DNA from 3 places in the Paenibacillus sp. MT124 genome. Region 3 is predicted to be linked to each of the others. Evidence: riboswitches for the same ligand, from Rfam matches in the RefSeq annotation. Region 3 holds a riboswitch; each other region holds the start of a gene.
The links. Region 3 has a riboswitch for cobalamin ahead of nikB (nickel ABC transporter permease). Riboswitches for the same ligand answer to the same signal wherever they lie in the genome.

Region 1 (2,274 bases), 710 kb from region 3:
GCGGCCCCCAGGTACGGTTTCTGGCAGCATACGCAGCTTCCCAAGGTAAGCTGGAACAGATGCAGCAGGCTTTCCGGGACGGTGTGATTCCTGCATCTGTAGGTAAAGTGACTGCAAACGCCATGCGTGAAGAGGGGATTGAAGCACGAGTTGTTCCGGAGGAAGAAAAGATGGGAGCACTCATCGTTGAGCTGGGACGATATATTGCTGCAGCACACGCAGATCAATCCTGATAAGCAGATCAGGATGCAGGTCTGTTAATGGATCCGGTAAGATCGTTATGAGGGTTTCGCAGATGGATACATCATTCAAGTTCTGATCTGTTCTGGATCAGAACTTTTTTCTGTTTTGTCTGAAAATAGAATCGTGGACAAACATCATAAGCATGGACATTTTTTCCTGAGCGGTGTTATGATGAAAGCAATATCATTCATGAAAACAAGCAAGGTGCTCTTGCGTCGAGCAAGAGGTAACAGGGAATCGGGTGCAAATCCCGAGCGGTCCCGCCACTGTAATGGGGAAGCCCTTTTCATCCAAGTCACTCGTAGATCCGGGGAAGACAGAAAAGGAAGCTGATGATCCAGAGCCAGGAGACCTACCTTGCATGTGTCACCGAACCCTTCGCGGAAAGGAGTGGTGTACGAAGAATCAGGAAACGGGCGAACAACCGGTTCGCCTGGCAGGCCCTTTGCGGCCATGCAGCCACAGGTCTATCCTCAATAGGGCCGTGGACTGTCTTCTTGAGTGTACGTACATGCGTATCCCATCCGTTATAAGGATGGGATTTTTTTATTTTTTACAGTCCATCCGGAACTGGATTTAATCGAACATGCCGCGAAGAAGAAGGTCGGTCAAGCCGTCCTTTTTCACGTTTTGGAATAGCCCGGATAAGAAGGTTGAGCTGCACAGAGCAACTCCATAATCAAGAGCTCAAATACAGACCACGGCTGAAGAAGCGATGATATAGATGTGATTGACGTGCTAAGGGTGAACAGGGAGATGGAGGAGGAGAAGCAATGCAGAGTCAAGGAAAGCTGCTGATTATCGGATTTGGCCCAGGAGCGATGGAGCATATCACCACACGGGCATTGGAGGCACTACGGGAGAGTGAGGTCATCATTGGTTATAACACTTACGTTGATCTGATTCGTCCACTCCTGGACGGACAGGAGATTGTACGGACAGGCATGACCGAAGAGGTAAGCCGGGCACAGGAAGCGGTCAGACAGGCCGAGATGGGCAAAATCGTTGCAGTAATCTCCAGTGGCGATGCAGGTGTATATGGCATGGCCGGACTGGTGTATGAGGTGCTGATGGAGCAAGGCTGGAAGCCGGGAACCGGCGTTGGCGTTGAGGTTATCCCGGGTGTATCTGCCATTCAATCCTGTGCTTCCTTGCTGGGTGCACCCGTGATGCATGATGCATGTACGATCAGTCTGAGTGACCACCTTACGCCATGGGAGACGATTATTCGACGAGTTGAAGCAGCAGCATCAGCTGATTTTGTCATTGCTCTGTACAACCCTCGCAGTGGACGCCGGACACGCCAGATCGTGGAGACGCAGGAGATGCTGCTGCGTTACCGTAGTCCCCAGACACCGGTGGGGCTTGTAAAAAGTGCCTACCGTGAACGTCAAGATGTTGTGATGACCACGCTGGAAGACATGTTGAATCATGATATCGGCATGCTAACGACCGTGATCATTGGTAACTCCTCGACCATGATGTACGAAGGACTCATGGTCACACCGCGCGGATATCAGCGGAAATACACACTGAATACCGCGGAACAGCCGCTCAGACCGCATGAGCGGCTCCGCACGGAAGCGGAGCCTTGGTCGCTCGGCGCGATGGAGGCCCGTTCTGCCGCTGCAGCTGATGCAGCAGGCACGGTCCGCGACATGCAGACCGCGCAGCCGGCTGCGGAACCAGCCCTGCGCGGCGCCAGCGCCAGTACGGGCATGGGACCGCAAGGGGAGCGGGGCGCTGGCTTGCCTGCTGCTCAGCCAGCAGGCGGCAGCACCGCAGTGCTTGCAGCCGAGCCTCCTGAAGCGGTGGAATGCGCACCTCGTGCTGCCTTGGCGGTGCCGCGTGCCGGTGCGGCCGAACTGGCTGCCGAGGCGCTGACGCGGCTTGCGGCAGGCGGCAAGCTCGCTGGCGAAGCTGCTAGCCGCTGGCTGGATGCGGCTGGGTCAGGCGTGCCAGCCGCGACGCCGCAGACTGCAGGGGCAGCTGCTGTGCGGACAGCACCCGAGCCGGGACGCAAGGCACCGC
Region 2 (2,274 bases), 1.2 Mb from region 3:
TTGGCAACAGCTTTCAAACCTTCCGTTACACGTGGGCCCGGACGGCTCAGCAGATTGGCATCCAGGCCAATGACTGCATCGTCTTTCACCGCCGTGATTTGATCCCAGCCGCTGCGCTCTTTGATGATCTGATCCAATGTTTTGGAGTTCTCATCAATAACATCATTGGCGTACAGAATGACATCCGGATTGGAAGCGATAATGTTCTCTTCGTTAATTTCATTCCAGCCCACGAGGTCGGAAGCAACATTGATCCCACCGGCTACCGTGATCAGTTCATCCATGAATTCGCCTTTACCCACAGTCCAGCCCGGGGAGAATTCAACATATACCTTTTTCTGATCTTCCGACTTCACAGCCTTGACCGCTTCGGTTACGTCAGCCACGTCCTGTTTCATCTTCGTGATGAGCTCCTGTGCCTGCTCCTGATGATCCGTGATTTTGCCGAACGTTTCGATGTTGTTCATGACATCGTCTATCGATTTCGGATCTGTTTTGAAAATGGTGATACCCAGCTCGCGCAGCTTGGTCACAGCCTCTTCGCTCATGGAGATGCCTGTAAATACGATGTCTGCTTCAGCTGCGATAATTGACTCTTCATTTGGCTTCGACACACCGCCCATTTTCGGTTTGCTCGTTGCAGCTTCCGGATAATCGTCATAGTCGGATACACCTACGATCTGCTCGTCCAGTCCAAGCGCGAACAATGACTCGGTTTCTGCCGGAGACACGGATACGATTTTGGCTGGCGCTTTCTCAAACGTGAAGGTTTCACCCGTTGCATCCGTTACCGTAAGTGGATATTGTGTTTTGAGATCCGTCTGCTCCTGGCCTTGGGATTGCTCCTGTGCCGGCTGCTGCGTAGCTGTACCTGTTCCCTCGTTCGTTGTTGCATTTCCACATCCAGCCAAAGCCAGTGTGAGCATCGCTGCTGTCAGCAGGGACGCCATGCCTTTCCAATTCTTGATGTTCATTCTGTTCATTCTCCCCTTCTCTATTTGTACTATTTCTTGCAACATGCTCAAACTCCTACTCCCCATACTTTGGTGTTCCTATATAAGGTTTGAACTGCAGCGTTTACACGTTAACGGAGAGTGCAGAACCGATCTGAAGAAACGAAGTGTTCGCATTTATCACCGGATTTCCCCTTTTGATAAGGGGATCAAAGAAATCTGGGGATAACAGCGATCGGAAGATGGTACTGCAATCGTAGTGGTCTAGTGTAAAGCTTACAGGTTCATCCTATATGAACAAAAAAATCCCCGATCCTTACGTCAGGATCAGGGATGACGTCTCGCATATGGCGATCTGCACATCTACAGCGTACCCGCTGTTCATGCACATAGAATTGCCCGAAACGCTGTCCTTTCCTCGAAGGAACACCGGTTTGTACGTCCAGGGCAGGTAACCTGACTTACAGGACTGTTCGTCCTGATTTACAGTGGCGGGACCGTGCCGGATTCACACCGGCTTCCCTATTTCACCCATTGTGCCGTTCATCGTTTGCATTAACTCGATGAGCTCTTCTTGCTCGCACAAGGGACCCGTGGTCGCTGATATTGTAACCATTCAAGTGAGCATGTACCATCCATCAGCGCTTAAGCGCATAACGAGATATGTATTCATGCTGAAGTCACACTTCTGTTGTGATTATAGGTTATATTGCACATCCTTACAACCCGATTCACGGAAAAGATACCCTGCTTGAAACCCAGCTATTTCCCCTTTTTTCAAGCCGAACCTTAATTGCTTGCCCCGGAATGACCTGCGTATCCCAGAATCCCAGTTCTGGTATGAGGCGTGACATGGCATACCGAATGACACCGCCATGGGTAATTACGGCAACCGCAGGAACATGATTTTCTTCGGAATGTTCCCCTGGCGAAACGGACACAAGGCACTCCTCCACGAAGGAGTCGATCCTCGCAGCAAATGCCTGCCAAGGCTCACCGCCCGGTGGCGTCACATCCTGCGGTGCATCAATCCAATCCCGGTAGAGCGGATTGTCCTTGAGCTCATCGTAAGTCATCCCTTCCCATTGCCCAAAATCAATCTCACGCAGACGCCGATCAAGCTGTGCTTCTCCTGCTTGTACCGGAGCGATTTGTTCCACGGTCTGCTGGCAGCGCAGCAGATCACTGCAATACAGTGCATCCCATGTGATCCCGCGAATGGACTGGCGAAGCGGCGCCAGTTCCCGCTCTGCATCCGGCAGGAGACCGATATCCGTATGTCCGAGGTATCTCTTTTCCACATTCCAAGAAGTTGTCCCAT
Region 3 (2,274 bases):
TTGAGTTTAATGTGATGCCCATGGACTGGACACAGATGGAGCTGGTGCTGTTGTTTTTCGGCTGGCAAGCCTGCGATCCTTCTCATTATTGGGGTCCAGGGGTGCGAGATTCCTATGTGGTTCATTACATTCATGAGGGATGGGGAACGGTGCATATGGAGGATAAGGAATACCGGCTGACCCAGGGTCAGGGCTTCGTCATTCTCCCGGATACCATTATCCATTATGAGGCCGATGCGAAGGAGCCATGGACGTACTCTTGGTTCGGGTTTAAGGGCGTCCATGCCAAGACATTTATGCAGAGGGCAAAACTGAGTTCGGCACATCCTGTATTTGATGCCAGAGATCCGAAGGTCATGGATGGTTTGTATGCAGACATGACTCAGGCCTCATCACGCAATGGCGGAGATGTTTTTAGCCAGAGTCTGTTATACCGTTTAATTGCCGAACTGATATCCTCCTCCCCCGATGAGGACAAGCCGCAGAGGCCCCTTTCCACCAAGGATGAATACATCAGACAAGCCGTCCAGTTTATGGAGAACAGGTACAGCCAGAAGACGTCCATCCTTGATATTGCGCAGTCCGTTCGCTTGGATCGTACGTATCTGTCCGGTCTTTTTAAGGAGAAGTACGGGAAGTCGCTTCAGGCATTCTTTCTTGAATACCGGATGAATCGTGCGGCAGAACTGCTGCAGAGCTCGACGCTTTCAGTCAGCGAGGTTGCCCACTCCGTGGGATATACCGATCCGCTTTTATTTTCCAAGATGTTCAAGCGAGTGACAGGAGTATCCCCCAAAGAATCAAGACAACGAGGTTAGCCTGCAGAGCTGTTTCAAATTTGAATAAATGCTTTGATCATTATCTGTGAGCCAGCTATACTGGTACAGAATGCATTTCAATTGAATATGTGGAACTGGGTGCTTTACCTTCGGGTAGAAGCTTAATAGGGAAGACCGGTGTGATGCCGGCGCGGTCCCGCCACTGTAACAGAGGAGTTATGCAGCGTTATGCCACTGGTTTAGACCGGGAAGGTGCTGCAATGACGAGGATTCTGGAGCCAGGAGACCTGCCTAGTTTAACAACACAGTAGTACCTACGGGAGATAGGAAGGTGTTTAGAGAGCATGATTTTTTCTGAAAATCTGTTTATTTAAGACGTCCTTATCCGGTACTAGCGGAGAGAGACGTCTTTTTTGATATGCATGGACAAGTCACGTGCGGGATTGGAGATTGGGGAGAGGATGTCAGACATGTGAGTAGATATATTGTGAAAAGATTCATTCAACTGGCAGCCGTGTTATTCGGCATTTCGTTTCTGACGTTTCTGCTGACCTATCTGTCTCCGGGGGACCCGGCAAGGCTTATGCTCATGTCTACAGGGGTCACACCGTCGGACGAATTGGTACAGCAGGTGCGTGTCCAGCTGGGACTGGATCAGCCATTTTGGATACGCTACGGAACCTGGCTGGGACAGGTGCTTACCGGAGATTTCGGAACGTCCTATAAATACGACAGGCCTGTGCTCGACATTCTGCTGTCCAGGCTTCCAGCCACGCTTCGGCTAACAGGAAGTGCCCTGCTGCTGGTCATTCTGATTGCGTTTCCACTGGGGATTTTGTCGGCTGTCTACAGAAACAACGTGCTGGATTACGTCATTCGCCTGTTTTCGTTTGCAGGGCTGTCCATGCCCAGCTTCTGGCTCGGGATGCTGCTTATGTTGGTATTTGGAGTTCAACTCAAGCTGCTGCCTGTCATGGGAAGTTCGGGCTGGAACAGCCTGATATTGCCGGCATGCACACTGGCGTTACCTCTGATTGCCCAATATATCAGGCAGATCCGTACGGTGATTCTGGAAGAGATGTCCCAGAACTATGTAACGGGGGCCAGAGCCAGAGGCGTGAAGGAGAGAGTCATTATGATGCAGCATATTTTACCCAATATATTATTGCCCATCGTTACGCTCATGGGCATGTCTACAGGCGCCCTGCTCGGCGGGGCAGCCATTGTGGAAAGTTTGTTCGTATGGCCGGGTGTAGGGCAGATGGCGGTGGATGCCATCTTTACAAGGGACTATCCCCTGATTCAGGGCTACGTCATCTGGATGGCAACCATCTATGTATTGCTGAATCTGATGGTTGATCTCTGGACACATCTGCATGACCCGCGGATTCGACTGGACGTGGATGTCTAGGATGAGAGAATTTAAGCTTATTTTGACACAGCATCGCTGGTTCACGTTTCTATGTTCACTGACCCTCCTCTGGGTCATTCTCGT

Region 1: it holds a riboswitch for cobalamin, as region 3 does, so the genes downstream of both, cobJ (precorrin-3B C(17)-methyltransferase) here and nikB (nickel ABC transporter permease) in region 3, are expected to answer to the same signal.
Region 2: it holds a riboswitch for cobalamin, as region 3 does, so the genes downstream of both, AC3RCI_RS06820 (ABC transporter substrate-binding protein) here and nikB (nickel ABC transporter permease) in region 3, are expected to answer to the same signal.

The regions. Positions count from the first base shown of each region.
Region 1 covers NZ_CM179500.1:6,044,952-6,047,225, reverse strand. The annotation lists gene AC3RCI_RS27335 (uroporphyrinogen-III synthase) at 1-233, shown strand, start outside; cobalamin riboswitch at 429-617, shown strand; gene cobJ (precorrin-3B C(17)-methyltransferase) at 1,017-2,274, shown strand, end outside.
Region 2 covers NZ_CM179500.1:1,478,138-1,480,411, reverse strand. The annotation lists gene AC3RCI_RS06820 (ABC transporter substrate-binding protein) at 1-974, opposite strand, end outside; cobalamin riboswitch at 1,384-1,512, opposite strand; gene AC3RCI_RS06815 (histidine phosphatase family protein) at 1,685-2,274, opposite strand, start outside.
Region 3 covers NZ_CM179500.1:266,830-269,103, forward strand. The annotation lists gene AC3RCI_RS01245 (AraC family ligand binding domain-containing protein) at 1-818, shown strand, start outside; cobalamin riboswitch at 899-1,088, shown strand; gene nikB (nickel ABC transporter permease) at 1,252-2,190, shown strand; gene nikC (nickel transporter permease) at 2,192-2,274, shown strand, end outside.